One region of the Megasphaera sueciensis genome, then DNA from elsewhere that is predicted to be linked to it. Evidence: riboswitches for the same ligand, from Rfam matches in the RefSeq annotation. Region 1 holds a riboswitch; each other region holds the start of a gene.
The links. Region 1 has a riboswitch for ZMP and ZTP ahead of NXG62_RS13990 (phosphoribosylaminoimidazolecarboxamide formyltransferase). Riboswitches for the same ligand answer to the same signal wherever they lie in the genome.
Positions count from the first base shown of each region.

Region 2: it holds a riboswitch for ZMP and ZTP, as region 1 does, so the genes downstream of both, NXG62_RS09680 (L-lactate MFS transporter) here and NXG62_RS13990 (phosphoribosylaminoimidazolecarboxamide formyltransferase) in region 1, are expected to answer to the same signal.
Region 3: it holds a riboswitch for ZMP and ZTP, as region 1 does, so the genes downstream of both, pflB (formate C-acetyltransferase) here and NXG62_RS13990 (phosphoribosylaminoimidazolecarboxamide formyltransferase) in region 1, are expected to answer to the same signal.

Region 1 covers NZ_CP116939.1:2,890,447-2,901,628, forward strand. The annotation lists gene NXG62_RS13970 (leucyl aminopeptidase) at 1-791, shown strand, start outside; gene NXG62_RS13975 (PHP domain-containing protein) at 788-1,597, shown strand; gene NXG62_RS13980 (Asp23/Gls24 family envelope stress response protein) at 1,594-2,430, shown strand; gene NXG62_RS13985 (MBL fold metallo-hydrolase) at 2,473-3,288, shown strand; ZMP/ZTP riboswitch at 3,342-3,419, shown strand; gene NXG62_RS13990 (phosphoribosylaminoimidazolecarboxamide formyltransferase) at 3,461-4,636, shown strand; gene NXG62_RS13995 (LysR family transcriptional regulator) at 4,690-5,685, opposite strand; gene ylxM (YlxM family DNA-binding protein) at 6,175-6,504, shown strand; gene ffh (signal recognition particle protein) at 6,523-7,878, shown strand; gene rpsP (30S ribosomal protein S16) at 7,920-8,186, shown strand; gene NXG62_RS14015 (KH domain-containing protein) at 8,202-8,429, shown strand; gene NXG62_RS14020 (YlqD family protein) at 8,438-8,845, shown strand; gene rimM (ribosome maturation factor RimM) at 8,851-9,345, shown strand; gene trmD (tRNA (guanosine(37)-N1)-methyltransferase TrmD) at 9,345-10,076, shown strand; gene NXG62_RS14035 (RNA methyltransferase) at 10,076-10,651, shown strand; gene NXG62_RS14040 (YebC/PmpR family DNA-binding transcriptional regulator) at 10,665-11,182, shown strand, end outside.
Region 2 covers NZ_CP116939.1:2,006,632-2,017,813, reverse strand. The annotation lists gene NXG62_RS09700 (hydroxymethylglutaryl-CoA lyase) at 1-527, opposite strand, end outside; gene NXG62_RS09695 (CaiB/BaiF CoA transferase family protein) at 542-1,735, opposite strand; gene NXG62_RS09690 (L,D-transpeptidase) at 2,207-3,319, opposite strand; gene NXG62_RS09685 (FadR/GntR family transcriptional regulator) at 3,514-4,191, shown strand; gene NXG62_RS09680 (L-lactate MFS transporter) at 4,389-5,675, opposite strand; ZMP/ZTP riboswitch at 5,749-5,834, opposite strand; gene rsmG (16S rRNA (guanine(527)-N(7))-methyltransferase RsmG) at 5,960-6,673, opposite strand; gene mnmG (tRNA uridine-5-carboxymethylaminomethyl(34) synthesis enzyme MnmG) at 6,675-8,549, opposite strand; gene mnmE (tRNA uridine-5-carboxymethylaminomethyl(34) synthesis GTPase MnmE) at 8,567-9,946, opposite strand; gene jag (RNA-binding cell elongation regulator Jag/EloR) at 10,008-10,727, opposite strand; gene NXG62_RS09655 (YidC/Oxa1 family membrane protein insertase) at 10,724-11,182, opposite strand, start outside.
Region 3 covers NZ_CP116939.1:2,520,191-2,531,372, reverse strand. The annotation lists gene NXG62_RS12155 (FAD-binding oxidoreductase) at 1-601, shown strand, start outside; gene NXG62_RS12150 (glycyl-radical enzyme activating protein) at 826-1,731, opposite strand; gene NXG62_RS12145 (glycyl radical protein) at 1,718-4,087, opposite strand; gene NXG62_RS12140 (helix-turn-helix domain-containing protein) at 4,288-4,857, opposite strand; ZMP/ZTP riboswitch at 5,000-5,078, shown strand; gene pflB (formate C-acetyltransferase) at 5,145-7,397, shown strand; gene pflA (pyruvate formate-lyase-activating protein) at 7,456-8,196, shown strand; gene NXG62_RS12125 (FAD-dependent oxidoreductase) at 8,317-9,942, opposite strand; gene ahpC (alkyl hydroperoxide reductase subunit C) at 9,966-10,529, opposite strand; gene NXG62_RS12115 (alanyl-tRNA editing protein) at 10,707-11,182, opposite strand, start outside.

The DNA of each region.
Region 1 (11,182 bases):
GAAAAGGCAGTATGAATAATCCTCAAATGGTAACGGTCACATATACCGGTAATACGGAAAGCCGGGACAAATTGGCTGTTGTCGGTAAGGGAATTACCTATGACAGCGGGGGATTATCGCTGAAAGACCATGAAAATATGGAGTTCATGAAGTCCGATATGGCAGGAGCTGCCACGGCGTTAGGTGTTATTCGGGCATTGATGTTGCTGAAATATCCTGTCAATGTGATGGCGGTCATGCCGATGGCTGAAAATATCCCCTCCGGCATGTCGTTCCATGTGGATGATATTATTACGATGTTAAGTGGCAAAACGGTGGAAATCAAAAATACCGATGCCGAAGGCCGCCTTGTTTTGGCTGATGGCGTGACCTATGCCCAGAAACTGGGTGCGACGAAGGTTATAGACTTGGCGACTTTGACCGGCGCTTGTGTAACGGCGCTGGGGACGGTCCGTTCTGGTGTTATCGGAAATGATCAGCAGTGGATCAATCATATTTTTGAGGGAGCTGCCCGCATGAATGAACGGGTATGGCAGCTGCCGGCAGATCGGGAATACGAATCGTTGCTGCATAGTGAGGTAGCAGATTTGAAAAATACAGGTGGTCGTAACGCCGGGGCGATTACGGCGGGATTGTTTATTAAGCAGTTTATTCGTCCGGGAGTTGCCTGGGCTCATATTGATATTGCCGGAACCGCTTTCTGTGAACAAAAAGATGAAACCGGATTTTTTGGTGCTACGGGAGTCGGAATCAAGACGGTATTGGAACTTCTGAAAGGAGGGCAGCCATGAATGTTGATTTACATATGCACACATCGTGCTCAGATGGAGTGTATACGCCGGAAGAACTCATAGCGATGGCGGAGACTGCTCGGCTTGGTGAAATTTCTATTACTGATCATGATACCGTGGAGGCGTATTCCCATTCTTGTATTTTTTCTTCGTCGGTCGGCGTTATACGAGGTATTGAGATCAGCACGGAATATAACGGTGAAGATATTCATGTTTTAGGGTATTATATCCATACGGATCATAAAGCGATACGGGAATATTGCCAGACTTTTCATCAGCGCAGATTGGAACGAGCGCTGAAAATCGTTGATAGATTAGCTGGGCTTGGATATAAGTTGGACCGCACTCCGCTCGAAGGATTGATCAAGCAGGGCGTGGCGGTGGGACGGCCGCATATTGCACGAATGCTTATTGAAAAGGGGTACTTTGCAACTATTAAAGAAGTGTTCCAAGAGGTACTGCATCGGGGCGCTCCGGCGTATATACCGTATCAGCGCTGTACGATTGAGGAATGTATTCAGCTCATACATGAGGCTGGCGGGGTGGCTATTCTCGCACATCCGGGACTGATTCAGCATAATCTGCAGGCTGTGTTACCTTATGCATTTGATGGTATTGAGGTTTTTCATCCCAAGAACCGAGGACGAGAAAACGAGTTTATGGAAATTGCGGAAAAGCGGCATTGGCTTATTAGCGGTGGTTCTGATTTTCATGGTGTTCCGGGAAGATTCCCCGAAATAGTGGGACAATTTTATGTTCCATCGGAACGGTTGCATACATTACTCGAATATAGGAGAAAAAAATGAAAGTTATAGGATTTATTGGCGCGGCTGGAACGGGTAAAAGCCATCATGCACTGGTTGTAGCACATGACAACGATATAGATTGCATCATTGATGACGGAATCTTGATTTATCAGAATAAAATTGTTGCCGGACGTTCAGCCAAGGAAGAAACAAATCAGCTAAAGGCAACACGACGCGCTATTTTCTCTGATGCAGCGCAGGCGGCCGAGGTACAGAAAGCACTAGCAACGATCCAACCGGAGAAGCTTCTTGTGTTAGGGACTTCCGCACATATGGTGCGTAAGATTGCAGAAATGCTTGCGATTCCTGAACCTAAAGCGTTTATCCACATAGAAGAGATCTCCTCTGCTGAAGAAATATCCAAAGCTCATACGATACGCGTCAGAGAAGGAAAACATGTAATTCCTGTTCCGACAATGGAATTAAAGTCTCATTTTAGAGGATATCTGCTGGGATCTATCCGCTCATTTTTTAAGAAAAAAAACGGCAGAAAATCAGAAGAAACGTATGAACGCTCTGTCGTACGTCCGGTATTCAGTTATTATGGAAAATTGACTTTTACGGACGATGTATTGCAGCGTTTGATTCATCATACCTTAACCGATATTTACGGCATTGCCGGGGTAAACAAGGTGAAAGTCGGAAAAAGCACGCAAGATGTAGGAAGCGGCATTGATGTCACGCTGTCCGTCACGATTTTGTACGGCGAAAATGTTAGAGCCTTAATGCATCAGGTCAAGGACGCGATTCAACATGAGGTTGAATATACTACCGGCATGTCTGTCGATGTTTTAAGAATAACGATTCATGGAATTGAGCTAAGTAAAGCATAGCGTTTGACAGAGAATACAATCAGGAAGAGGAGCTTTCGGGACATGTCTAAGGAAAGATTAATTATGCTGGGAACCGGTTGTGCGATGGTAACAGAATGCTACAACACGTGTTTTGTTATACAGAATGCAGAGGGGGATTGTTTTCTTACCGATGCCGGCGGGGGCAACGGAATATTGAGGCAGTTGAAGGCTGCCAAGGTTGCGTATCTGCGGCTGCATCATTTGTTTGTTACGCATGGGCATACCGATCATATTTTGGGAGTTGTCTGGGTTATCCGCCGCATTGCCATGTATATGCTGACAGGCAGTTATGAGGGAGACTTCCACATCTACTGCCATGATGAAGTGGCGCATATGCTGCGTGTTATTTGTGATTTGACATTAACGGGAAAACATAAAGCGAAAATTGATAACGGAATCTACATCCATGAAATAAAAAATGGTACACGGTTTTCTGTTTTGGGAATGGATATACAGGCTTTCGATATTTTATCTACTAAGGCAAAACAATTCGGCTATAGCTTACAGCTACCTGACGGAAAGAAGCTCACCTGTCTGGGGGATGAACCGTTTAACGAACATTCACGTATCTATGCGGAGCATAGTGACTGGCTGCTAGCAGAAGCTTTTTGCCTGTATCGTGATCGTACACGGTTTAAGCCGTATGAAAAACATCATAGTACGGTAAAAGAAGCTTGTGAAACGGCGGCGGCCTTGCAGTGCGGTAATTTGGTTTTATATCATACAGAAGATACGGACTTGGCAAGGCGTAAGGCGCAATATACGGCGGAGGGAATCATGTATTATGATGGGGGACTCTATGTTCCTGATGATTTGGAGGTCATCGAACTGTCGTGATATATGCTATTTTTTCATTGACAAAGGTTGTTTTTCAAAGGTATAATTTATGCATGAGTTCATGTGACTGACGGAAGTGGAATGACCACGGGGAGCATGACTAAGAAAAGCCGACCGTCTGGGCAATGATTCCAGAGGTGTCGGCATTTATTTTTTTGGGAGGTAATTCACGATGAAGGAACTGCAATTAAAATACGGCTGTAATCCAAATCAAGCCTCAGCCAGGGTGTATATGAAGGATGGCAGCGAGCTGCCTGTTGAAGTAATGAATGGACGTCCCGGTTATATTAATTTACTGGATGCATTTAACAGTTTTCAGTTGGTCAAAGAATTAAAAGAAGCAACGGGGCTTCCTGCAGCGGCTTCCTTTAAGCATGTCAGTCCTGCCGGAGCTGCGGTAGCTGCCGGTATGAGTGATGTGCTTAAAAAGATATACTATGTAGATGATTTGCAGTTATCTCCGCTGGCATGTGCATATGCCTGTGCACGCGGGGCAGATCGTATGAGTTCCTATGGCGATTTTGTCGCTCTGTCCGATATTTGTGATGCAGAAACAGCGACTCTCCTGAAACGTGAAGTTTCTGATGGTGTGATTGCTCCCGGATATACGGAAGAAGCCTTGGCGATTCTGAAATCCAAGCGCAAGGGAACCTATTGTGTACTGAAAATTGATCCGGATTATGTACCGGCCGGTATAGAAAGCAAGGAAGTATACGGAGTAACCTTTGAACAAGAACGGAATAATGTAAAAATTACGGACAATCTTTTTGAAAATCGACCGACAAAAAACAAAGATATTCCTGCAGCGGCGAAACGAGATTTACTCGTGGCACTCATTACTTTGAAATACACACAGTCCAATTCTGTTTGTTATGTGAAGGACGGCATGACGATTGGCGTCGGTGCGGGGCAGCAGTCTCGCGTCCACTGTACTCGTCTGGCAGGGAACAAGGTTGATGTTTGGTGGCTTCGCCAAAATCCAAAGGTACTGTCGCTGCCGTTTAAAAAAAATATTCGCCGGCCTGATCGGGACAATACAATTGATGTATACATTTCTGATGATGCCGAAGATGTTTTAGCTGATGGCGTCTGGCAAAATCTTTTTACAGAAAAACCGGAACCCTTAAGCAGAGAGGAAAAGAAAGCTTGGATTGCACAGCTTCATGGTGTTGCCTTGGGAAGTGATGCATTTTTCCCGTTTGGTGACAATATTGAACGGGCTCATCGCAGCGGCGTCGATTATATTGCGCAGGCAGGCGGTTCTATCCGTGATGATAATGTTATTGAAACGTGTGATAAATATGACATGGCCATGGCCATGACCGGACTGCGCTTGTTCCATCATTGATTCAGTCCATAAAAGAATGAGATACTTAATCATAAGAAGACAAATCCCAGATATTAATATCTGGGATTTGTCTTCTTATGATTAAGTGAATTACGGGATAAAGTTCCCGTGTCTGTTACATTGGGATGTGTTTTTTTCTGTTTCGGAATATAGCCGATAATCCGTTTCCAATCTTTTATGGTTTGGATCATCAGCGGCAAGGACGGGTTGTCTGTATCATCCAGCCAGGCAGTAATAATTTCGGCTTTCATGTTGATACCACGAATGGGAAGGGTTTTGATGCGGTTATTATTAATGGCGGGAATCATATAAGAAGGAACAATGGAAATACCCAAACCGGCAGAAACCATAAGCATCATGGTCTCGGTGTCATTCGCATAATAGATTTGTCCATATTTGATATTTGCTGTCATATACCGGCTGATAGACTCATTTTGGTCGGTAATGGTTTCCCCCGTGCGGCTTACAATAAAGGCCTGGGCACGTAGATCGTCGCGGAATAAATATTTTTTGTTCGTTAGCGGATGAAAACTGGGGAGAACGGCAACAACGGGAAATTCATGAATGGGGAGTTGTAAAACATTTTTATAGCGGCCAATATCAAAACGGATATTAAAAACCAGATCTAAATCATTATTTTGCAACTTGTCATATAAATTCACGGCACTGTTACGTTCTAGCTGCAGTGATATTTGCGGATGCGACTCGTGAAAACGTTGGATCAGCAGATGTAGCGGTGCTTGTTCAAAACCAGTGATCCAGCCGATCCGCAGGGAACCGGAAATTCCCTTGCCGATAAGACGGACCTGATCGACCGATTTATCAAGTGTATATACCAATGCACGGCTTTCTTTGAGAAAATACCGGCCTGCTTGTGTTAGTACGACTCGGTGGTTAATTCGAGTAAACAGCATAACTTGCAGTTGATCTTCCAACGATTTGATTTGCTGTGTGATGGCTGTCTGGGTAATATGAAATTGTTGAGCTGCCTTTGTAAAACTTTCATTTTCTGCAGCGGCGATAAAATATTGTAATTGCTTAGTATTCATAGCTTATTTTGTTTTCCCCCTTCGATATATTGTATATACGAGTACACATTTAACATAATTATAACGCATAATATTTATGTTGTCATTGTCAAATTTTCAATTAATGTAGAAATAAATTGTATGATTTGAACAACTTGTGTACATATGTGAACAACGTATAGTTATACGAACAGTGACAATATTGATAAGTGACTAGTGTAAAATAGTCCTCGGTAAGATATTGTTAAAAAATAGAAAGTTTAGATAATAGATACACTGCCTAGCCAGCAAAATATATTACAACTAAAGGTCTCCTCATGGAATATGTTGTAGCAGAAACAATCAAAACAATAAAGGAATCCGATACCGCTAGCATGTGAGAAACAAAATTATTGCGGTTGTTTATTCATCTCTTCACCGAACACATGCTTGACAAGTAAAAATACTTGACAGATAAAAAGAGCTGCTGTATACTGACAATATGCACAATTGTCAGGAGGCGGTGAAGGTATGTTAGAAGATATGGTCCGCAAGGGACGACTTCTTGATATATACGGGCCGCTGCTTACGGAGCGGCAGCATCGTTGTATGGAGCTGTATTTTTTCATGGATTTGTCGTTAGCAGAAATCGGTGAAGAACTTCATATTTCAAGACAAGGTGTTTATGATATGCTGCATCGTGCCGGAAACGCGTTGGAAGGATATGAACGGCGGTTACATTTGCTGGAACGCGTTAATGCGCTGCGGATAGGCTTATCGGAAGCGGTGTCACTGCTTGAACAGGGTGATGCAGTGCAAATAGAGAAAGCAAAACATATCTTACATCATTTGGATATTTGATGATAAAAGGAGATCCCCATGCCATTCGAAAGTTTATCGGAACGATTTCAGTTAGCTTTTAAAAAACTGCGCGGTAAAGGAAAACTCTCCGAAGAGGATGTCAACGAAGCACTGAAAGAGATGCGTCGGGCATTGCTTGAGGCTGATGTTAATTTTAATGTAACAAAAGATTTTATAAAGAAAATAAAAGAAAAAACCGTTGGCGAAGAAGTATTCGGTACATTGAATGCGGCACAGACGGTCATTAAAATTGTCCGGGACGAATTAGCCGAGTTATTGGGTGGCACGCAGAGCCGCATTACCATTTCCTCCCGTCCGCCTACGATTATTATGCTTGTAGGGCTGCAGGGAGCCGGGAAAACGACGACGGCGGCCAAATTGGCTAGAATGCTTAAGAGTCAGGGGAAGAGTCCCTTGCTGGTTGCAGGTGACGTATACCGGCCGGCCGCTATTTCTCAATTACAAGTGTTGGGGGAACAGTTGGATATTCCTGTGTATACCGAAGAAGGCAGCAAGGATCCGGTGCAGATATCTCAAAATTCGATTCCTTTTGCGCTTAGCCATTTGAAGGACATTATCATTGTCGATACGGCAGGGCGTCTGCATGTTAATGAAACCTTGATGGATGAATTGGTCCGCATTAAGGAAACAGTGCATCCCCATGAAATCATGCTGGTCGTCGATGCGATGACCGGGCAGGATGCGGTTACGGCCGCGTCAGCTTTTGATCAGGCTTTGGGAATCGACGGTATTATCATGACCAAACTTGATGGGGATGCCCGCGGCGGTGCCGCCTTGTCCATTAAAGCTGTTACCGGAAAACCCATCAAATTTATTGGCGTCAGTGAAAAGCTGGATGGTCTTGAAGAATTTCACCCAGACCGGTATGCTTCTCGTATACTGGATTTGGGCGATGTGGAGACGATCATTGAAAAAGCACAAGCTGCTTTTGATGAAGAATCCATGGAAGAAATGAAAAAAACCATGAAGAGCGGCAGCTTTACGTTTGATGACTTCCTTTCTCAGCTGAACATGGTTAAAAAGATGGGAAATATGAGTAGTTTAGTAGGACTCATTCCCGGTATTGGAAAATATAAGAAAGAAATTGATAAAATCAATATGGATGGAAAGGAATTTAAACACTTAGAGGCCATTATACAGTCCATGACAACTAAAGAACGATCCAGTTCCAATCCGAAGATGCTTATAAAGGACAGCCGCAAACGCCGTATAGCGAAAGGCAGCGGTACTCGTGTCCAAGATGTAAACCGTCTCATCAAACAGTTTACAGAAATGCAGAAAATGATGAAAATGGCTAAAAAACAACAAGGGAAAAAACGTAGCTTCATGCCGCGTCTCCCGTTCCATATGTAGGCCTCGATAGTGAGGATATTACGTTGAGGAGGTGAAATGTAATGATTAAAATTCGTTTAGCTCGTTTAGGTGCTAAAAAGAATCCGGTTTATCGTGTTGTTGTTGCTGATTCTCACAATGCCCGCAATAATGGTCGTCCTGTTGCTACCTTAGGTCAGTATGATCCTGCTAAGGGCATAGAATCTTTGAATGTCGATGTCGAAACTGCTGTAGAATGGCTCGGCAAAGGTGCACAACCGACCGATACGATTCGTTCTCTTTTCAAGAAAGCCGGTATTATGGCTAAGTTTGAAGAGTCTAAAAAGTAAGTGAGGCTGATTGCTATGGAAGAATTAATTGCATGTATTGCAAAAGCGTTGGTGAAACGCCCGGAAGCAGTTACAGTTACGAAGAATCAAAAGAAAGGCCTCGAAGTGTATGAGCTTCATGTCGCCCCGGAAGATATGGGGAAAGTTATTGGCAAGCAGGGAAAGATTGCAAAAGCAATACGCCTGGTTGTAAAGGCTGCGGCAGTGAAGGCTGATAAAAAAGTATCAGTAGATATTGTATAGGAGGAGCCATGGATCAAATTACATTGCGCTGCCCTGTTGCCGTTAAGTCAAAGGTTACAGAAGCGCTCAAAGCTAAAATCCTCAAAAATTCCGAGCAGAATCTGACTGATGTTGACCGTGAAATGCAAAACCTGGAATTTCAGGCAAAACGCATGATGGTTGATCAGGCTAAAATGGATGCGCAAGGTCTTATTTCCCTGCGGGCTCAATTGGAAGAACAGCGGCAGCGACTCAATGCTACGAAGGCACAGGCTCAGCATGCCTACGAAGAAGCACAAAAGCTGGATATCGGCTCCGAAATCAATCAAGGACAGCTCGAACAGACTGTTTTGGTAAAAGTCGGTGACGATTTGGATAAGTTGGTTGGTACCGAAATCTTGCTGGAAGATGGCAAAATCATTGCCATCCGTCAATAAGTAAGATGGCTGATTTCATTACGATTGGACAAATAGTTGCCCCGCACGGCGTGCGGGGTGATGTTCGTATTTATCCTGATACGGACTTTCCCGAACGATTTCTGCACATGAAATGTGTTTATATTGACGGGATACAGTATGAAATAGAGCATGCCAGCTTTCACAAGCGCGTGGTGCTCATGAAACTTGCCGGTATCAATGACCGCAATGCTGCAGAACTTCTTTTGAAGAAGGAACTGCAAATACCGCGGGAAGATCTAACACCCCTTAAAAAAGGACAGTACTATGTGTTTGATATCATAGGAATCGGGGTGTATGATTTGCATGATCATTATTTAGGAACCGTTACGGATGTCCTGAAAACGGGGAGTAACGACGTATATGTTGTGACCGATGCAGAAGGAAAAGAAACGCTGCTGGCGGCAATTCATGAAGTTGTTAAATCCATTGATGTGGAAACGAAGAAAATGGTGGTAGATCCACCGGAGTGGGTAGAATAATGAGAATCGATATAATTTCCTTATTTCCTGAATTTATCGAAGCTTTTTACCATCACAGCATTATTAAACGTGCCCGTGAGGCTGGGATTTTGGATCTCGATGTGACAAATCCTCGCAGTTTTACGTATGATAAACATCATATGGTGGATGATACGCCGTATGGCGGCGGCAGAGGAATGCTTATGAAGGCGGAACCGCTGTTCCGGGCGGTAGAAGCAGTGCGGCGGAGTGTGGATAAAAGACGTATTATTCTCATGGGACCAAGTGGTTCGACCTTTGATCAGGCGAAAGCCAGAGAACTGGCAGCCTATGATCAGCTTATTTTACTTTGTGGACATTATGAAGGTGTGGATCACCGGGTAGAAGATTATCTGGCTGATGAGACTATTTCCGTGGGGGATTTTGTACTGACAGGAGGAGAGATTCCTGCTATGGCGGTTACCGATGCGGTAGCCCGCATGTTGCCAGGCGTTCTTACTGCGGGCAGTGCGGCAGAAGATTCTTTTTATACGTCGCTGCTTGAATATCCACAATATACAAAACCTGCATTTTTTCGCGGCTATCGTGTTCCTGAGGTACTGTGCAACGGCGATCATGCAAAAATCAATGCATGGCGGCATCGGCAATCCGTGCAGAGAACACTTGCGAAACGGCCCGACTTGTTGGAAAATTGCGCATTATCACCATCTGACAAGGAACTATTAGCGCAGCTGAAACGGGAGATGGAATGATGAAATCATCCTTATATATAGGGTTGGTGCATTATCCAATATATGATAAGAATTTTAACGTCATTGCTACGGCTATCACGAATTATGATCTTCACGACATATCGCGATCCGCTACGACGTATGGCGTAAAAAAATATTTTATTATCCATCATATCGAGGGACAACTCGATATGGTGCATAAAATTATCGATTTCTGGCGCAGTCCGGCGGGACGGAAATATAATTCGTACCGTACGGAAGCTTTTGATATTGTCGACATCCGCCCTTCCATCGAAGCGGCTGTTGATGCGGTGACGGAACAGGAAGGACAACGTCCGTATATTGTTACGACCGATGCGCGCACGTATGCCAATACAATTTCCTATAAAGAACTGCGGCATAAGCGTGAAACAGAAACGGTGCCGATCTTGTTGCTTTTAGGGACCGGTTATGGTATGACGAAAGAAACGATGGAGCAGTTTGATTTCATCCTGGAACCTATTTATGGTTCTGGGGAGTATAACCACCTATCCGTACGTTCGGCAGCGGCTATTATTCTTGACCGTTTGGCAGGCGAAGCTTGGTGGAATCAATAAGGGAGGCATTTTCATGTCTGGACATTCAAAATGGGCCAATATTAAACGTAAGAAAGGCAAGAACGATGCTATTCGCGGCAAGATTACTACAAAAATCAGCCGTGAAATTACCATTGCGGTTCGTATGGGCGGAGCTGATCCCGTTGGTAATATGCGGCTGAAACTGGCATTGCAGAAAGCAAAAGAAAACAACATTCCTAAAGAAAATATCAAGCGCGCTATCCAGAAAGGCGCGGGTGCTGCTGACGGGCAAAATTACGAAGAAATCGTATATGAAGGGTACGGGCCAGCAGGTGTTGCCGTTACGGTGAGCGTTCTTACGGATAACCGCAATCGTGCAGCTGCAGAAGTGCGCCATGTATTTTCTAAGCATGGCGGTAACTTGGGAGAAACCGGCTGTGTTGCTTGGATGTTTAAGAATAAAGGCGTCTTTGTTGTGGCTAAAGATTCAGCGGATGAAGAAGAGCTGATGATGATGGCTCTGGACGCAGGAGCCGATGATGTCAAAACAGGGGATGAAGAATACGAAAT
Region 2 (11,182 bases), 880 kb from region 1:
ATCGTATCGCACAGGCAGACTTCACGGATACCCAGATCTACATAGTCCTTTAAGAATTCCACGACCCGGGAGGCCGGGAATTTTCCTTCAAACGGACAACCGAACGTAGTCGCCAAATCGACGATGACATCGAGTTGTGGATAGGTTTCCCGGATTTCCTTCAGCGCCTGATAGGACTGTTCATGGGTCCGGTTAATATTGGCTTTATTATGGCTGGCACTCAAGGATACCACATATGCCACGCGGGTCATACCGACGGCGGCAGCCGTTTCGGCACCGCGCAGGTTCGGTATAAGCGCCATGAAGTCCACGTCCGGATACTGTCGCAGGCAGGATGCCACGATTTCCCTGGCATCCTTCAATTGCGGGATCGCCTTAGGCGATACGAAGGAGGTGACTTCTATATGCCGGATTCCGGCTTGGACCAGGCCGTCGATAATCGCCATTTTTGTTTCGGCCGGAATATATTCCTTGATGTTCTGGAAGCCGTCCCGCGGACCGACTTCATACATATCTATTGTTTTCATTGCTGTGCCTCTCTTTATATGATCTTCTTTTCTTTCAGCGCTTCTATGCCGGCAGCATCCAATCCCAGGAGCCGACCGTATATTTCTTCATTGTCTTGGCCCAGAGTAGGAGCCGGCGTCGACAGGTCGACGGGGGTACCGGACATCTTAAGCGGCGAGCCCGTGATCTTTATATCGCCGGCCTTGGGGTGATGCTGGGTAATGAACATCTGCCGGTCTTCGGCAATATGCGGATCCCGGACTACCTGTTCAATGTTGTTGATCGGTGCCGCCGGTACGCCGGCATCCAGCAAAGTCTTTACGACATCGGCTACCGTACGCTGCTTCGTCCATTCTTCGACGATTACTTTCAGTTCTTCATGGTGTTCGACCCGTTCCGGGGTATCTTTATAGATAGCCAGCTTTTCGATATCTTCATGGCCCGTCGCTTGGCAAAACAGCCCCCACAGCTTATTGTTGCCGACCCCGATAACGCAGCTGCCATCGCTGCAGAGGAAGGAATCATAGGGATAGGTCGATTCGTACCGGTTCCCGATCATTTTCGGAATACGGCCTTCTGTCAAATAGATCATGCTGATATTGGCCATCGTTGCCACCGCCGCATCAATCAGGGCGATGTCGACCTTTTGTCCCTGGCCGGTTACACTGCGTCCCTGAATAGCCCCCAGAATGCCGATGGTCAGCCACAATCCGCCCAGCACATCGCCCAAGGGGGTCCCGGTCCGCGTCGGACCCGTCTGCGGCCAGCCGGTAGTGCTCATGATGCCGCTCATGGCCTGTGCAATGATATCATATCCCGGACGCCGGCTGTACCGGCCGACATGGCCGAAACCGGATACGCTGCCATATATAATGCGGGGGTTCGTCTGTTTCAACACCTCATATCCCAGCCCTAATTTTTCCATGGTGCCGGGCCGGTAATTTTCCATGACGATATCCGCTTTTTTTACCATTTCCAGAAAAATTTGTTTGCCTTCCGGCGCTTTAAGGTTTAAGGTAACCCCTTTTTTATTGCGGTTATTGGTAATATAATAGACACTTTCCTCATTCTGAAATGGTCCCATATGTCGGGCATCATCCCCCTTGACGGGTTGTTCGATCTTAATCACATGGGCCCCCATATCCGCCAAAATCTGGCCGCTGAACGGTCCGGCCAGTACTCTTGTCAAATCCAATACTATAATACCCTCTAAACTACCTTTGCTCATTCTTTCACCTTCCCCTTTCTACAATACCTAATCTTTGCATCTGGGTACCTGTCCCGGATGCGTTATCCTTGAAACTTAGGATATTATATTTCAAGACGGGAGATTAGGCAAATTATATAGTATTTTTACATGGTTTACTTTTGTATTTATTTGTCTATTATTGTATTTTATATAAAGTTTATGTACTATTGATTATTATTAGAATAAGCTGTAATTTTTCATTTAAAAATATAAATTTTCAATAAACATGTCGTATATTGTGTATTTGTGTATTCATATATTTGTATAATTTAGTACACTTTATCTTTTTTACAAAAATATTTTTAAGAATAAAATACTTTCTAAAAAAACAAATGAAAGTCGTTTTATATACTAAAAAAACATAAATAAAAAGCTGTTTTTTTATCAATTACCTAAAAAAACAGCTTGAAGAAATATTGTATATGAACAAAAATAATGACTGCACTTTCTCTATTTATGCGTAATTTTTAACATTTTCTCCGCCGATATCGATTTTATATTGTTTTCCTTGTCTGTAACTGTTTGTTGTACAGGAGTTATCGGTTCCGATTGTACGGTATTTAATTCATATACTAATCGGTCTGTAAGTATTCCATGTAAACGAAATAATATATCCGCATCAGATCCACGAAAATACAACACATTGTTTTTCACAATTCCCTTAACTTGTCCATATGAACTAATTAAAATACCTTTTTCGGCATCCCAAATTAAATCAGATTTCACGGCGGTTGCTACTGCTACCGCCGGCAAATACACACTACCATCTTTACCAATTGCTTTTAAGTTTATACGCTTGCCATTTATTACTAACGTATATGCCTTAGCAATAAATGTAGGCTGTCCATCAGAGTCATTTATTTTTTCAGATATATGTTCATTACTTTCAAAATTGTCAACGCCATAACCGGCTAAAGCTTTTCTGACAGTATATATATCCAACGGTTGTCTTTTATATCCATCAGGATAAATATAATAAGAAATAGTATGATCCACATTACGATCAATTACAATCCGATCATAATAAATTTCAACCGGAGTACCCAGTGAAACTATATCATATAAATTTTCCACATCTTTTTCATACATTCGTATACATCCATTAGAAACATAACCACCAATGGAATCTGGATTATTCGTTCCATGAATACCATAATTTCCAAAAAGTCCAATCCATCGATATCCTAATGGATTTTCTTCTCCTGATTCAATCCGAAAATTTGTATTATCTGGATCAACCCATTCTGGATTCATTTCTTTATCTGTAACTTTATAATATCCAATCGGTGTGGGAGTTGAAATCTTTCCAACTCCCACAGGATACATGAGCACTTTGACATTTCCTTCATATACTGTTAATAATCGGCTTGCTAAGTTAAGTGTAACTTTTTTTCCTCGAAATTGCGAATCCGGCAACAGTATGGATGATACTGAGTTCTCATTCACTATTATAGTTGATTGATTTTTTTCTTCTGTTTGAGGTACCTGCATCATATTAGCTGCAAATATCAGTCCAGTCATCCATATAGTTGAAAAAATGCTTATACCCACTATTTTTAACATAAAATATCCTCATTTCTGTTTATATTTATCAACATTTATACATACAAGTGCTAAAAAATATTATATCATACGTATATTCCTTTTATCTATAATGTGTTGAATTTTCCATTTTCTCTTCTATTATCAATTAATTAGCGCTATACTGTAATAAAGTAAAATTGCCGTAAAAAATAAGAATAAAGGAATTTTTACATATGAAAAATCATAAAAAACTTTCCGAAAATGTAGTTGAAAATATTCTTGCCATGATTACCGTTAATAAACGTTTTACCATAGGTGATCAATTGCCCAATGAATTAGAGTTAGCTCGGGAATTAAATGTAAGCCGTACAACACTGCGAGAAGCTATTCGTATTCTTATTGCGTATGGTGTTCTCGAAGTGCGCCGCGGATGCGGAACCTTTGTCACAAGTGATGCCGCGGACTTAAAACGTAATCTAGAACCGCTTACAGGAATAAACGGAAATAGTGCGGATTTATTCGAAATGCGCCTTATTATTGAACCTGAAGCGGCATACTGGACGGCATTACGAGGCACAGCCGCTGAAATCAAACGGATCGAAGAATTACAAAATATTATTGAAAAAAACCAGAAAAGGCATCATATCCATTTCAAAGATGAATATTTATTCCATCAAACAATTGCACAGGCTTCCCACAATGAATATATGAAGGAAATTATTCCAATTCTTTATCAAGGAGTTTTAAAAGGGTTCAATCTTTTATTTAAGGATAGAAATGTTATTCCCAAAAATAATCAATACCATCGTTTAATCATTGAATTTTTAAAACTCCGTAATGCCGAAGGAGCTCGAAACGCAATGAAATTACATATGCTTCATACAATTGAATGGTATAATCAAAAAAAATAATTTTATAGAATAAAATACTTTAATATTTTTATATAGTTGTATGATGTCTCATTGACAATGAATGACTATCGTTTTATAATAAGGCTGTCAGATGGCATATCTATTCCATTTACAATTGTCAAAAAACCATCACAACAAAAAGCAAACGAATTTAAAATTCGTTTGCTTTTTGTTGTGCTAAATATTTTCATAGTATCTCAATGATCAGTATATGATGGAACTTCATTTTGTTTTACTCGTTCCTCTATTCCAGTAAGACCATGACGAGTTTTCATCTTAAGAAAAATCATAATTAACAAGGCTAACACAAAACACCCCGAAAAAAATTGAAGTGTAACCGCATAACTATTAGTTGTTTCCTTAATAAATGATAAAAGCAACGGACCAGCAACTCCCGCAGCTCCCCAAGCGGTAAGAATACGTCCATGAATTGCACTTAGCTCTTTAGTTCCAAAAAGATCACTGAGATATGCCGGCATACAAGAAAATCCACCACCATAACAAGTAATAATAAGAAGTACTACTAATTGAAAACTAAACGAACTTGTAATAGATGCCAGTTTAAAAAACGCTACTACTTCAATAGCAAAAAATAATATATACGTATTAGAGCGACCAATATAATCAGAAACTGTAGCCCATGCAATACGCCCAGCCCCATTCATAAATCCAATAATGCCAACCATAGATGCGGCCATTATAGGAGACATCTGAACAACTTCCTGTGCCATAGGAGAGGCCACTGCCAAAAGTGCAATCCCGCAAGTAATATTTGTAAAAAATAACCACCAAATCGTATATAGCTGCCATTTTTTCATAGCTTGCTTTACTGTAAACTGCGGCATTGCACCCGCATATTGAACTGCATTTGTTTCACTGGCTTCTTTGAGTATCATATCTGTTGCCGGAACTTCACCTAACTTAGGCGGGGTCAAATACAACGACGAAGCAGTCATAATAGTCATGTATACAATACCAAGAATAATAAAATTTGTAACAAGACCAAAATGTTGCACTAAAATTTGCATTGCGGGTCCAGCAATCATACTGGCAAACCCAAATCCCATAATTGCAAGTCCTGTAGCAAATCCTCGATTATCAGGAAACCATTTTACCAGTGTCGATACCGGTGTGATATATCCGGTGCCAAGACCAATCCCGCCAATAATACCATAAAAAAGATACATAAGAAATAAATTGTGAAAATACAAAGCAACGGCAGTGCCAAACATACCGGTACAAAAGAAACCCATTGACATAAGCCCTGACTTTTTAGGACCTATTTTTTGCACAAAACTTCCTAAAAATCCCGCCGATAACCCTAAAAATAAAATAGCCAAAGAAAATGTCCACGTTGTTTCTCTTAATGTAAAACCCATCGTTTCCATAATGGGTTTCGTTAATACACTCCACGCATATACACTGCCAATGCAAATATGAATACCCATAGCAGATAAAGCAATAAACCAGCGATTTTTTTTCATATGTATATCTCTCCCTATAACTATAAAGGCGAGCCGACACGAAAAAAACCGGCCGACTGGCCAAAGCATATTTATACTTTGCCCAGACGGTCGGCGCTTCTACACACAATACAGTCCACGTGGTTTTTCCACTTAATTCCGTCAGTTCTGTACTGATATATTCTAATGTAGTTAGATTATATCACAATGTAAATTTATGTCAATTAGTTATCCTCACATTTTTACACAAATAACATAACTCATCGTTGCCATCGTATAAGATATTCATGAAGATATATTTTATATTATAATGGATTGTTTACTGCAATTTTTGGCTTACGCGGATACTTTTTCGGACTCGTCCGATCCTTCTTTATATATAATACCGCTCGTTTATCTTCCATCCCAATCAGATGCACCGGCCGAATTTCAATAACAGTTCCGCCTAAAATTGAAATGGCAGACGAGGCTTCTGTAAGTTCTTCTTCATATTGTGCCCCTTTTAATGCTGCAAATACTCCACCTATTCGAACATAAGGCAATGCCCATTCCACCAATATATTCAGTCGGGCAACCGCACGGCTGGTAACAACATCGAAGTGTTCCCTGTATTCCGACCGATGTGCCTCATCTTCTGCACGCCCATGAATAAAAGCAGCATTAGAAATACCAATCTTCGAAACAACTGTTTTAAGAAAAATCAATCTTTTTTGTAAAGAATCAAAAAAAGTAACATGCAAATCCGGCCGTAAAATAGCCAGCGGAATACCGGGAAACCCAGCACCCGTTCCCAAGTCCAAAACAGACGCTCCTTTAGGAAAATACGTCTTATCATAGCAAGATAAACTATCCGCCATATGTTTAACTGCAATTTCTTGCGGCTTAGTGATTGCAGTTAAATTCATAACTTTATTTGTTTCTATTAATAATGCAGTAAATACACAAATTTGTTCATATTGTCGATCCGTTAATAAAATATTAAATGGATCGAGTACCGCTTTAAGGTCACGGTCAAACATACTATTTTCCCTCCCGTTGCCATTGTTCCAACACAATAAGAAGTGCTGTAATATCTGCTGGTGATACACCTGAAATACGGCTAGCTTGTCCCAAAGAATGTGGCCGGATTTGATCGAGTTTTTGCCGAGCTTCTCCTGACAACGTACCGATATCAGCGTATATTATATCTTTCGGCATAAGCTTGCGTTCTAATCTATTCATCTTTTCTACCTGTTCTTGCTGTCTTTGAATATAACCCTCATATTTTATCATAATTTCTATCTCTTCACGTACATCATCATCCAATTTTTCTAAAGAAAATTGAGTCCTCAGCATTTCATAATCTAAATCTGTTCGGCGTAATAAATCATAGGCCCGAAGTCCCGTACGAATAGGAGCTGTCCCTATATTTTTTAATTTTTTTTGATTTTCTTCCGTAGGCGTGATTGAAATAGCTTTCAATTTTTCAATCGCATTTTCTATATCATTTTTTTTCTTTAAAAACACCGTATACCGTTCTTGTGTCACTAACCCCAACTGATATCCTTTTTCTGTTAAACGCAGATCCGCATTATCCTGTCTTAGTATCAATCTATATTCTGACCGACTCGTCATAATACGATACGGTTCGTTGGTTCCTTTTGTAACTAAATCATCAATAAGTACTCCAATATAAGCTTCCGCACGAGTTAAGATAAATGGTTCTTTTTTTTGCACCTTGCGAGCCGCATTAATTCCGGCAATCAATCCCTGCGCTGCCGCTTCTTCATATCCACTTGTCCCATTAGATTGTCCTGCAGAAAATAATCCGCTGATTTTTTTTGTTTCCAAAGATAATGTTAGTTGTGTAGGATCAAGACAATCATATTCAATAGCATATCCTGGTCGCATAATTTTAACATCTTCCAGACCTGGAATAGTTCTTAAAAAATGATATTGTACATCCGTAGGAAGACTTGTACTCATTCCCTGCACATACATTTCTTCCGTCATTTCTCCTTCTGGTTCAATAAACAGCTGATGCCTCTTTTTATCGGCAAAACGGACAATTTTCGATTCAATAGAAGGACAATATCGCGGTCCAATTCCTTGAATAAGGCCATTACACATAGGAGCTCTATCAAGATTATTTCTTATAATACGATGCGTTTCCTCATTTGTAAACGTCAGCCAGCAAGATTGCTTATTGCATTCCGCGCGCTGAGAAAGAAATGAAAACGCATGACCTTTTACATCGCCTTTCTGTTCACTCATTTCACTAAAACGCAATGTACGCCGATCAACACGTGCCGGCGTTCCTGTTTTAAAACGCATTAATTGAATTCCATTTTTAAGCAAAGATCCCGATAAATCTTCCGCTGAACGCTGTCCTATAGGACCACCCGAATAGGCATAATTTCCAATGATAATTTTCCCTTTAAGATAAGTTCCAGTTGCTAAAATAACACACTGTGCCTGATATATCTCACCTAATTCTGTTTCTATACCCTTAATTCTACCACTTTCCACAAGCAGCTTAGTTACCATGATCTGCTTAACATCAAGATTTGTTTGATTTTCCAGCGTTTTTGTCATTGTCGATTGATATAACTTTTTATCAGATTGCGCCCGCAATGAATACACTGCCGGACCTTTTCCGGTATTAAGCATACGCATTTGTAAACAAGTTTTATCTGTATTGATTGCCATTTCACCGCCCAACGCATCTATTTCTCTGACAAGGTGACTCTTACCCGGTCCGCCGACAGCCGGGTTACAAGGCATAAGCGCAATATTATCTAAATTCAATGTTGCCATTAATGTTTTTACCCCCAGCCGCGCACTAGCAAGTGCGGCCTCACAGCCAGCATGACCCGCGCCAACAATAATGACATCATATGTATCTACAACAAACATAAACTTTCCATCCCCTTTTATTTTCCTAAACAAAATCTACTGAATATTTCCGATACAATATCATCATGTATTGTATCTCCCGTAATAGATCCGAGCAATTCCCAGGCTTCACGAATATCAACAATTGCACAATCAACGGGCATGTTGTTTTGTATGGTATCCAAAGCACGATTTATTGCCTCCCCGCTGCGCCGTACAAGATCAATATGTCTGGTATTAGTTAATAATGCACTTTTGCCTTCTATAATGCCTTTATCCAGCACTAAATCTATTATTTTATTCTGCAAGTCCTGTATTCCTGATCCATTGATAGCCGATACGGTGATCATCGGATGCCCATATTCGGATAATATTTTTTTATTCACATGGACAGGTAAATCTTCTTTGTTCATTACAATAATTGCATTTTGATAACGAGACGCTTCCAATATACCCACATCATCAGCCGTAAGTGGGCGAGATCCATCTACCATAACAATGACCATATCTGCTGTATTTAGATATTTTTTCGCCCTGCTGACGCCAATTTGTTCTACTGTATCGGCCGTCTCACGGATTCCTGCCGTATCAATCAAGCAAATCGGTACCCCTTTTAGGGTAATCCATACTTCAATACTATCACGAGTTGTCCCCGGAATTTCGGTAACAATAGCTCGATCTTCCTGAACTAATTGATTAAGCAAACTCGATTTTCCAGCATTAGGAGTCCCCGTAATAGCTATCATGACTCCGTCTCTGATCATTTTTCCACTACGTGACTCTTCAAGTAATATTTGCAATTTTTTCTGAATATTCTGTAAAGCCTCTACAATATCAGGTACTGTAATATCTTCCAAGTCTTCTTCCGGATAATCTACCATAACTTCAAGCCGTGTAATAAGTTCTGTTAAATGAATACGCATTTTCTTTACTAATTCAGATAATTTCCCCTCTAATTGGTTTACCGCATTTGTAAGGCCCGCTTTGCTTTTTGCTTGGATAATATCCATAACTGCTTCGGCCTGTGCAAGATCAATTCTTCCATTGATAAACGCTCTTTCTGTAAATTCACCAGGATTAGCTAATCGAGCCCCCTGACGTAGTATTAGTGCCAATATTTCTTCTAATGACTGGTATCCGCCATGACATTGAATTTCCATAACATCTTCCGCAGTATACGATTTCGGCCCTTTCATCAATAATACCAATACTTCATCAATACTATGTCCCTTTTCATCAATAATATGCCCATATTGTATTGAATGATCCCGGCGTTTTGCTAACGGAAAATTTGATTTACTCCGAAAAATTTTATCACCAACAGCATACGCATCCCGGCCGCTGATACGTATAATGCCAATACCGCTTTCACCGATAGGAGTGGCAATTGCTGCAATTGTATCCACTGTATCGTACATAATTTTAATTCCTCCATATGTCTAAAAAACCCGGCGCCTGCGCACCGGGTTTATTAAACCATCAATTATAATAAATCACGACATGACGATAAGGATCCTGCCCTTCGCTTTCAGTCCGGACATGCTCTTTATTTTGTAAAGCCATATGAATAATTTTTCTTTCATATCCATTCATAGGCTCTAACATAACCTTATCTCCTTCATGTTTTACCCGGCTTGCCAGCCGAACTGCCAATTGTTCTAACGTTTCTTTACGACGCTGACGATAATTTTCAACATCAAGCATAAGGAAATACCGGTTATCTTGTCCTTGATTCGTTGTAAGATTTGTCAAATATTGAAGTGCATCTAACGTTTGTCCATGCTTACCAATCAGTATTCCTAAGTTATTTCCGTGAAGATGAAGGATCACTTTATCACTTTTAATCATTTTTTCAATAAAAACTTCACCTATATCCATTTTTTTCAGGACATCCTGTAAAAACGCTTTTGCTTTTTCAGCTGCTTCTTCTGCGGTAAAACCAGCAGTAGTGACCTCTGCTTCTTTTGAAATAATCTTTTCTTTTACCTGCGTTTTTTCTTCAGCTGGTATTGTAACAGATTCTTGTTCTTCTATGACGGTCAATCGAACCACCGCCATTTTACTTCCAATACCAAGGAATCCATGAGATGGTTCTGTAACAACTTCAATCATCACTTCATCTTCCTTTTTTCCAAGCTGAAAAAGGCCCTTTTGAACCGCATCTTTTATCGTTTTGCCGGTAGATTCTATACTACTCATGCTTTCTCTCCTTTTTTATTACCATGGAACATTACCCATTGCTGTGCCCACTGGAAAACATTAGAAATAATCCAGTAAATAATAAGTCCACTGGGAAAACTCAAGCTGATCCAGCCGATAAACAAAGGCATTGCGACCTGCATAATTTTTTGCTGTTTTGCTTGTGCTTCCGATGTTGCAACAGTCGTACCCGTCATCTGTTTTTGAATTGCAAACGTTGAAACGGCTGATAAAAAAGGCAGAATATACATAGGATCAGGACTTCCTAAACTGGGCAGCCATAAAAAACTTTTAAAAGCTTCTTCATACGGATATTCACGAAGTGCATAAAATATTGCCATCAAAAAAGGCATCTGAATAATAATAGGCAAACATCCTGATAATGGATTGATCCCCATTTCTTTATACAGTTTTCCCATTTCTTCCTGAAGTTTCTTCTGATTCCCTTTATATTT
Region 3 (11,182 bases), 370 kb from region 1:
CTGTAAGGTCACACTTCCTCATCTCGATGAAGGCTGCTGCTATGTTATTATTACAGTCGAAACATTTGATGAAGATGAATTAGATAAAAAAATGGAAAAACTCAGCGATCTATGCGACTCTATGGGGGCTGTCGATGTTATCCAAGCTGATGATCGTATTTGGGGATGCCGCCGCCAATTTGCAGAAGCCGCCCGAGATATTGATATCATGTTCGTTGCAGAAGATTTTGTCGTACCTCTCGATAAAATAGCAGATATTACTGCTAAAATACCGGGACTCGAAAAGAAACATGGTATTTATAGTGTAACTTCTGCACATATTGGTGATGGTAATATTCATGTACTGCCATTAAATATAAATAAATTATCCCCCTTAGAATGGATGAAAAAAATGGAAGGCTTCCATGAAGATCTATTCCGTGAAGTATATGCCATGGGCGGTAAAATGTCTGGAGAACACGGTATCGGTTATAAAAAATTGCATGATTTTAAGCGTTGTACACCAGAGGGTGAATACAAGATGATTTGTGCTATCAAAAAAGCGCTGGATCCAAATAATATTTTGAATCCTTTAAAAATCGTAGATGTTGACGCAAAATAATTTTTTTAAAAAAACTTTATATGTAAGATTTATTTTAAGAATGAAACGTAAAAAACAAACAGGACTGAGCGGAAACGAAAAATGGCATTTCGTTTCCGCTCAGTCCTGTTTATTAAAAATTCTGCAGTATACGATGTAACGGATGTTTCCATCTTGAAAACATCGTTACATGATCGAACACGGTACTATATAAAGCACCGTGTTCTTTCAGTTCTAAAAAAACGCTATTTAAATGATATAATCTGCACCCCTTCTTTTTCAATTAGATAATTCATATGATTTAATTCCACTGCTGTAGGTGTTCGAAACATATTTTCCGGATATGACATATCTAATTGTTCATATTTATCCACTCCATAAGAGTGGTATGGCAATAATTCTATTTTGGGATCCAATATATGTTGTTTTACAAATCTTGCTGTAGCAATAATATTAGCATCATCTCCGTTAACTCCCATAATAACCGGAATACGAATCACAAGATCATTGCGAAATTGACCTAAACTGGCAATGGTACTTAAAATATGTTCATTATCACGCCCTGTATAGTATGCATGTTTTTTACTATCCATATGTTTAATATCAACAAACAATAAATCAATATACTTCAATATAGACTGCACTTGATCAAAATCAAATGTTGCACTTGTTTCCATCGCTTGATTTAATCCTATATCATATACTTTCTTAACCAGTTTTTCCAAAAATTCCGGCTGATTTGTACATTCTCCCCCTGAATAGGTTACTCCTCCGCCAGACTGACGAAAATAAGGGATCTGTGGTTCTAGTTGTGTGATAACATCCTCAATCGTCCATGTCGATACCGTATTTTTTCTTGCATTATCCAAACAAGCCGGTATACAGCAACCACACCCATCACATTGGCTTCGCACAGCTTTATTATGCAAATCAAAATCTAAATGGCGAGGACAGACAGCCGTACATCGTCCGCACGCTGTACATAATGATCCTATGTACATAATCTGATTATGCATCGTATATCCTTCCGGATTCGCGCACCATTTACATCGAAGAGAACAACCTGCAAAAAATATGATGGTACGAATTCCTTCTCCATCATTAACGGAAAAGTGCTGCAGTTGCAGCACTTTTCCGTTAATAGCTGACATGTTCACTCCTGGCAATAATGGAATCCTGCAGCGTCTTAGATAGATGAACAAACTGCGTACTATACCCGGCTACCCGCACAAGCAGATCCTTATAGTTTTCCGGATGCTCTTGCGCTTCCCGCAAGGTCTTAGTCGATATCGTATTAAACTGGACATGAAATGCACCCATATTGAAAAAACTTTGAATAACTGCCGCCAAATTACTACGTCCTCGTTTGGTATCTACAAGGCTATGACTTAACCGTATATTTAACAACGTGCCGCCGGAATGGACATCTTGATTCATTTTAGCTGCCGACTTCATAGTTGCTAACGGAGTAGACGTATCACTTCCCGCAAAAGGTGAAACTCCTTCAGAAATCGGCTGCCCCGCAAGTCTGCCGCAAGCTGTTGCGCCTATAACTTTTCCTGTCGGAATAAAATTAGATATTCCCATAAAAGCCGAAGTAAACGGATTACCGTAAATATCGGTGTACGCATGCGTTGTTTCATAGTAATGATTTGAAATTCTCTGGGCAATTGTATCTACATAATCACTGTCATTCCCATATTTAGGAACATGTTGTGCCATTTTTCTTAATCCTTCATACCCAACCCAATTTCGGTCAAGAGCATCAAAAATTTCGTGGAGTGTACAGACCTTATCTTCAAACACAAGTTTTTTAACAGCAGCCAAACTATTGGCCGTAACTGCTAATCCAATTCCTGTCAATACAGGTCCAATATTATATTTTGCTCCGCCATTAACCATATCCTTTCCTTTTTCCAGACAGTCTTCGGATACTGCCGAAAAATACGGACGAGGAATCATTTTTTGCTGCAGTCGCTGTGCTACCAGGGATGCCGTAACAGAAATACGGATAAGATTATCAAACTGTTCAAAAAAAGCTTCTTCCAGTTCTTCGTATGTTTTAAAATTGCGATCTTGATGAATAGGTAATCCCATCAATTTTCCCGTAAGGCGGCTTTTTCCTCCATTGGTAGCGTACTCAAAAGCCCCGCAGAAATTTACATTAACCGTACTTGTCCATTCAAAAGTCTTGCGGAAATGAGGTACAACACAGCCGCAGTTATTCCAATCTCGTGCATCTTCCGTATCATACCCCAGGTTTTTCAGCATTTGATACCCTGTTTTATCACTGTGAATAGCCGGAAAACCTGTCCCTTGGGCAACTAGTTCCATAACCGCATCTATAAATTTTTGCGGACTATCTTGCGAAATGCGGACAGACAACCCGGGTTGATGTGTTTTTACCTCCGAGGTCGCCTGCAACGCTAAATAGCTTAATTCGTTGGTCGCATCCTTGCCGTTGCGATCACTCCCGCCAACCGTCAAATTTTGAAATTGATTATACCCGGCAAAAAAATCTGCTGTATTAGATGAAATCGTCCAAACCCATTCTGATAGCTTCAGCCAATAACACTCTATCAATTCCAAAATACCGGCATCGTCATGTAATCCCTGTTTTTTGTCATAACAATAATACGGATACATATATTGATCAAATCGTCCGGGGTTTAACGACAACGGATTTTCCATAAGAATTCCGCCTAATTGATAAAACCATATCATCTGCAGTGCTTCCTGGAACGTTGTCGGCGGCATCATCGGAACTTTACGGCAAATAGCCGCAATATTCTGCAATTCTAACTTACGAACAACGTCTGTTTCTTTACCTGCCATTTCTTCCGCCTTATCCGCATATCGGCTGGCAAGAAGAATCATTCCTTGACTAACCAATATAATAGATTGATAAAATTCATATTTTTCTAAATCAGTATAGTTTGTAAGATCTAAAAACTGTAATTTATTATTACAATCATGTATAATTCCCTTAAATCCTTTTTTAAATAAAACATCTTCATAGTCAGGCGTAATTTCTCCGACAGATTGCCGCCATTTTGAATCACAGTCAACAATCCCCGTATCCACAGCAACTTTTGCTGTTTCACTCGGAATTTGTTTTAAAAAGGCTTCTTCCAGTGACTTTCCCTCCCAATACGGAAATATATTCTCACGAACAAACACACGCTGTTCATCTGTCATTTCGTACGGATCTTGTACTCGAACAGAAAAATGATCCATTTCCTGATCCACCCACGTCCAGGAAAATTCAGGAGTCAATATCCCGCATTTACGAAATTCACCAACCGCACCGACAATTAATTCTCCTGAAAATATAGTAACAACTAATTGTTCACATACCGCCTTAAATGCCAAGGCCCGTCGTATAGCTTCTGATTTTCCTTCTGTTTTTTTATAGGATTCCGTCCAGATTCTGGCTCTCTCGTATGAAATCGACGGTTTATTATTTATGTATTCATCTTTAGCCTTTTGTACCCGTTTTGTCAACATAACAAGAACTCCTTTAAAGGTCTACATTAAATGCTTTATAACGTTAAATATACTTTATAACGTTTATGTCATGTACTATAACACTTGGGATTTATGTTGTCAATTAGTATTCAATTCCATTGCTATATTGGAATCATTATTAAAAAGAAAAACCTTCTATAGTAAGTATTGCTACCATAGAAGGCCGCTTGTAGTATATATCAATATTTTATAATGTTTTGAAAAACAACCTTGTCTTGACCATAATTAGCATAACTGTGAGAAACATTAGATTGAAACTTTATTTTTGAAGGTGCCTCTAATATAAATGTTTGTGTATCCACCATAAGTGTCAACGTTCCCTTTGTAACAACAATATATTCTTCTATAAATTCACGATGGGAATCTGATTTATGCACTGTACCCGGTAACAATATGATATAAAGATATTCGAAACCATTGGCCGGATTAAATGGAAAAACATTATATAATATCATATTGTTTCCTTCATCAAATACTGGTTGCAGATCTTCTTCAATATTTACAACTTTATACTCTTGTACTTTCTCATTAAACAATGTGGATAATGATAACTTCATTCCTTTAGCTATTTTCCACAATACAGAAATTGTCGGAATCGACACGCCACGTTCAATCTGACCTAACATAGTTTTGCTAACACCAGTCATATCTGACACATTATCCAATGTCAAATTTCTGTCAAACCGAACTTTTTTTAATACACGTCCTATTTCTTTTATCGGACTATTGATATCTTCTCCACTATACATTCATATCCTCCTGATAGTAAAAACATTTTTCCTAAAAATAATAGTACCATATTATCTATTTAAAAAAAAGTAAGATACTATACTTGACTATATCTCTTTTTTATTATATTGACAAATGCCTCTTCCAACGGTTATAATTTCATTAGAATTATGTGACTGACGGAAGTGGAGCAACCACATGAAGCATAATTCCTGATAAGCCGACCGTCTGGGCAAAGGACCAGATTTGTCGGTCTTTTTTTATCATCTATTTAAAATAAATAGCTGTATAAGAAAGGGGTATGCACATGCTGCATTGTCAGGAATGGAACGGATTTAACGGCAGGCTATGGAAAGAAGAATGCAATGTACGGGATTTTATTCAACACAATTATCGAATTTATGATGGAAATGCCGATTTCCTGGAAGGGCCTACAGAAGGAACAAACAAACTCTGGGCTAAACTGCAGGAATTGCAAAAAGCTGAACGAAAAAACGGCGGTGTCCTAAAAGAAGAAACGGAAATCGTCTCCAGTTTAACTGCCTATGGTCCCGGTTATATTGATGATCAATTGAAACACTGGGAACAAATTGTCGGGCTGCAGACAGATGAACCGCTAAAACGTGCTTTTATGCCTTACGGCGGTATAAAAATGGCAGAAGAAGCATTGGAAATGTATGGCTATACACTGAATCCATCACTTCACAAAATTTTTACAGAATATCACAAAACACATAATCAAGCTGTTTTCGATGCCTATACAGAAGAAATGCAAACAGCGCGTCACACACATATTGTCACCGGTCTTCCAGATACATACGGACGCGGTCGTATTGTAGGCGATTATCGCCGTATAGCACTTTACGGAATAAACCAATTAATTGTGTGGAAACAAGAAGACAAAACAAATTGCGGTGACGGAGTAATGACGGACGACGTAATTCGACAGCGCGAAGAACTTTCCGAACAAATCCGTGCACTTGAAGATATGAAAAAGATGGCAGCTGTTTATGGCTTCGACATTTCCCATCCTGCAACTACGGCAAAAGAAGCAGTGCAGTGGCTGTATTTTGGCTACTTAGCTGCCATCAAAACCCAAAATGGTGCTGCTATGTCTGTAGGTCGTATTTCCACATTTTTAGACATTTATATTGACCGGGATCTTCAACGCGGCATACTCTCAGAAAGTACAGCACAAGAACTTATTGATCACCTGACGTTAAAACTTCGTATGGTAAAGTTTGCACGTATCAAGTCCTATAATGAACTTTTCTCCGGTGATCCCGTTTGGGCTACATTGGAAGTGGCAGGAATCGGTATGGATGGCCGTTCTATGGTAACGAAAACAGATTTTCGTTTTCTCCACACATTAGAAAACATGGGACCTGCTCCAGAACCCAATTTGACAGTTCTCTATTCATCCGCTCTTTCTGATGCATTTAAACGGTACGCTGCCAGTATTTCTGTAAAAACCAGTTCTATTCAGTATGAAAATGATGATGTCATGAAACCCGTATGGGGTGATGATTATTCTATTTGCTGCTGTGTTTCAGCTACACAAACGGGCAAGGAAATCCAGTTTTTCGGAGCTCGGGCAAATCTGGCCAAAGCACTGCTGTATGCCATTAACGGTGGTGTAGATGAAAAATTCGGGATACAAGCCGGACCGGAATTAGCGCCAATTACATCAGAATATCTTGATTATGATGAAGTGTTGAGAAAATACAAGCTCATGTTGGATTGGCTGGCCGGTTTGTATGTCAATGTACTGAACACCATCCACTATATGCATGACAAATACTATTATGAAGCCGCAGAAATGGCGTTGATCGATACAAATGTACGCCGTACGTTTGCAACAGGCATTGCAGGTTTTTCTCATGTTATTGACTCTTTATCGGCAATCAAGTATGCCAACGTTCGCATTATCCGTAATGATAAGGGACTGGCAGAAGACTTTGCCATAGAAGGAGATTTTCCGAAATATGGAAATGATGATGACCGAGCTGATGATATCGGTATCTGGCTCTTGCACGAATTTATTACAGATGTCCGCAAAAGACATACCTATCGTAATTCTGAACCTACAACATCTATACTGACCATAACATCTAACGTCGTATATGGACGTTTTACAGGAAATCTTCCTGATGGCAGACGCGCTTGGACTCCTTTTGCTCCCGGAGCAAATCCCAGCTATGGGGCCGAAGAAAATGGAATGCTGGCTTCTTTGAATTCCGTTGCCAAGCTTCCTTATATTTGGTCGTTGGATGGTATTTCCAATACGCAATCCATGAATCCCGAATCTTTAGGTCATACCGATACCGAACGAACCGCTAATCTCGTCCATGTCTTGGACGGCTACTTTGACCAAGGAGCACACCATCTAAATGTCAACATCTTTGAAAAAGAAATGCTGATCGACGCGATGGAACACCCTGAAAAGCCAGAATATGCTAATTTAACAATTCGTGTATCAGGCTATGCTGTCAAATTTATCGCGCTTACCCGGGAACAGCAACTAGACGTTATTTCCCGTACATTTCATAATAAACTCTAACTAAAACCATAGCCCTGAATAGTTTCAGGGCTATGCCATTTGGAACAAGAGGAGAAAAATGGCTGAACAACTTACAGGACTCATTAATTCGACAGAATCCTTCGGAGCCGTTGATGGACCCGGTGTGCGTTTTATTGTATTCATGCAGGGATGCCATATGCGCTGCCGGTATTGTCACAATCCCGAAACCTGGAATACTCACACAGGTACAAGAAGGACACCGCAAGATGTATTGCAGCAGGCATTACGCTATAAGTCATATTGGAAGAACCACGGCGGTATCACGGTGAGCGGTGGTGAAGCCTTGCTTCAATTAGATTTTGTGACGGAATTCTTTCGATTATCAAAAAAGCAAGGTATACATACCGCGTTAGATACTTCGGGAAATCCCTTTACACGAGGTCAACCCTTTTGGGGAAAATTTAAAAAACTTTGCGAATTTACCGATTTATTTATACTGGATATCAAAGAAGTGGATGAAGAAAAACATAAAAAATTAACAGGACAAAGTAATGTCAATATTCTCGAACTGGCAAGCACATTATCAGACTTTGGTAAACCTATGTGGATTCGCCATGTTCTTGTACCCGGATTGACTGATGATGAAGAGGGGCTGCATCGCATGTCCAATTTTATAAAAACCTTAAAAACGATAGAACGAACAGAGATTCTGCCGTATCACACATTAGGAGTTCCTAAGTGGGAACAGTTGGGTATTCCCTATACATTAAAAAATATGCAATCCCCTACGGCAGAACAAATCCGACGGGCAGAAATGATATTAGGTATAGATCATTAATATATGCCGTATACAATTTCTTATGTTTACCGCTCATGTCAAAAAAAATATACCATAGTAACAATAGAACGTCCTCCTATACAACATGTGTACAGGAGGACGTTCTATTGTTACTATGCCTTACAACAGCAAATCTATAATTTCAGAAATATTCTTTTTGCCAAAATAAACAGCTGTATCGTTTACAATCATACAAGGTACACTCATAATATTATATTTCTTTCTTAAATCAGGAAAATGCTGTGCATCATACATTTCTGCTGTAATTTTCGATGATGCGGCTGCCAGGCGCTGTGTTCCTATGACAACCTCCGGACACATCGTACATGATAAAGATACCACAACTTGAATATGTATCGGTTTTTGTATGTGTTCTAATTTTTTTTCCACTGCGGGATCCAAATCTTGTCCTGGACCAGCTACATTATATAATGCAAGAACAAAGGAATTGAACTCATGCCCTCCCGGGACACTGTGAAAAATAATTCCGCTGCTAGTCTCATCTTCGCGAATAATTTCCAAACCGGGCGCTCCCTCAATTATACCTTCCTCATACAATATATTTGCAGTTAAACTGCAAAATTCTTTGGCAAAGTTTTTTAGTTCCATTGAAAATTCACTATCATTAAGCCATACTTTGAGAATTACTTTATGTTCAAATTTAGTTAAAATCGGTTCAAGCTTTTCCCTAATATCTGCTGAAATAAAATTCATATCATCACCCTCTTTTTGCACCACGTTATCTTCATCTTGTTTTTTCGATTTATCTTCCACTTCTTCAATTTGACTGACCTCAGATAAATTAAACTTCTCATGCATCGCTGAAATATACGTATCCAAGGCCGTTGCGGCAATAGCCCCATCCGATACGGCAGTTACAATCTGTCGTAAATTTTTAATACACACGTCACCCGCTGCATATACCCCATCAAGATTAGTTTTCTGATTTGCATCTGTAATCACGTATCCTTGCTGATTTAAATGTATTGTATCTGCAAAAAGTGCTGTATTAGGAATATATCCAGCAAATACAAAAATGCCAAAATCACCATGTCCGACCGCATCATGCCGCCACATTTCTCCCGTTTTATTATTCTTAAACTCGGCATAGGATATTGTCTGTTGGCCATCCGCTCGAACCAGTTCTGTGTTGAATTTAACAGTAATTTTGGGATATTTTTTTAATTCATCGACAATTGCTCCGGCACACGAAAAACGATTTTTACGCACAAGAATAGTTACACTTTTAGCATATTTTGTCAAAAAAATACTTTCTTCAACAGCAGCAAAACCACCGCCGATAACAAAAACATCCATTCCTGAAAAAAACTCACCATCACAAGTTGCACAATAGGAAACACCATGACCTTGAAATTTTTCTTCTCCGATAAATCCTATTTTCCGCGGATTTGCCCCCGTTGCCAATATAACAGATAGCGATTGATAACTTCCTTTAGTCGTATCAATCCTCTTTATTTGCTGGTCCAGTGTCAATTCCCTCACACCTGCTTCAACAAATTCTGCACCAAATTTTTTTGCTTGGGCATACATTTCATCCGTTAATTCTGTACCGCTTATCTGTGTTATTCCGGGATAATTGGCAACATCAGAAGTAATAGTAATCTGTCCGCCGATTTTTACTTTTTCCACAACAAGAACTCTATGCTTTGCTCTGCCTAAATATATGGCGGCAGAGAGCCCTGCCGGGCCTCCGCCGACAACTACGGCATCATACATATTTCTCATATGCATCGCCTCACTGTTATTTCTTAAATAGCACCGACTAAATCAAAACTTGGTTTCAATGTTTCTGCACCAGGCTGCCATTTCGCCGGGCATACTTGATCTCCATGCTCCGCCACAAATTGAGAGGCCTCTACTTTACGAAGCAATTCATCGGCATTACGTCCCACATTGCCGGCATTTACTTCATATGCTACTATTTTTCCTTCCGGATTGACGACAAAGGTTCCTCTTTCGGCTAGCCCCGCACTCTCAATATACACATCAAAATCACGCGCCAATATAGCCATGGGATCACCAATCATAGGATACGTCACCTTTTGAATAGATTTTGAAGAATCATGCCAGGCTTTATGTACAAAATGAGTGTCACACGATACACTATATACTTCACAATGAATTGTCTTAAATTTATCATACGAATTAGCCAAGTCTTCCAATTCCGTTGGGCATACAAAAGTAAAATCCGCTGGATAAAAGAAAAATACATTCCATTTTCCAAGAATATCTTTTTTTGTTATTTCTTTGAATTTACCATTTTGATATGCCTGTACGGTAAAATCAGACACTTCTTTATTAATTAAAGACATAATAATCACTCCCTTTATCTATTATTAACTAATATATATTATTAATTGATACTTATAAGATACCACCTTTTTCTTTATAAGTCAATAATAATTCTCAATATTGTATATGCCCACGGTAGATTGAAAACCCGGTATACCGTACAGGTCTGTATTTTCTGCAGCCTGCTCACTTGTTTATTATTTTCTAATACATTCAAAAAGTTTTTCCGCCTGTTGTTTCCATTGAGAAAATACGGAAGCAGATCCTTGACATAAAACAGGGCTGCCGCCGCCTTTACCGTTAAAAAGTGTATTGGCTAATTTAAGATACGTACGGCAATCCAAGTTCACTTCCGCCCCACTGCCAACCATATAATAAATCCGATTCTCCTGACAATATACAATTACTGCTACCGCATGCTCAACAGCAACTAATTTTTGAAGAAGCATTTTTGCCGACTTAGGAGTATAGGGATCCTTCATAACGGTAAATATCACATTGCCTTGTCCATCATTTACGCCCTTCTTCCATATTTCATCTATTTCCTGCCGCTGAATAACGTCCGTCTGCTGACGCACATCTTCATGCAGCATACGCACTTTTTCCTGCAAGCTCCGAATTCCTTCACAAACCAATTTTTCTTTTGTTGATAACATATTACTTGCTTCTTCAA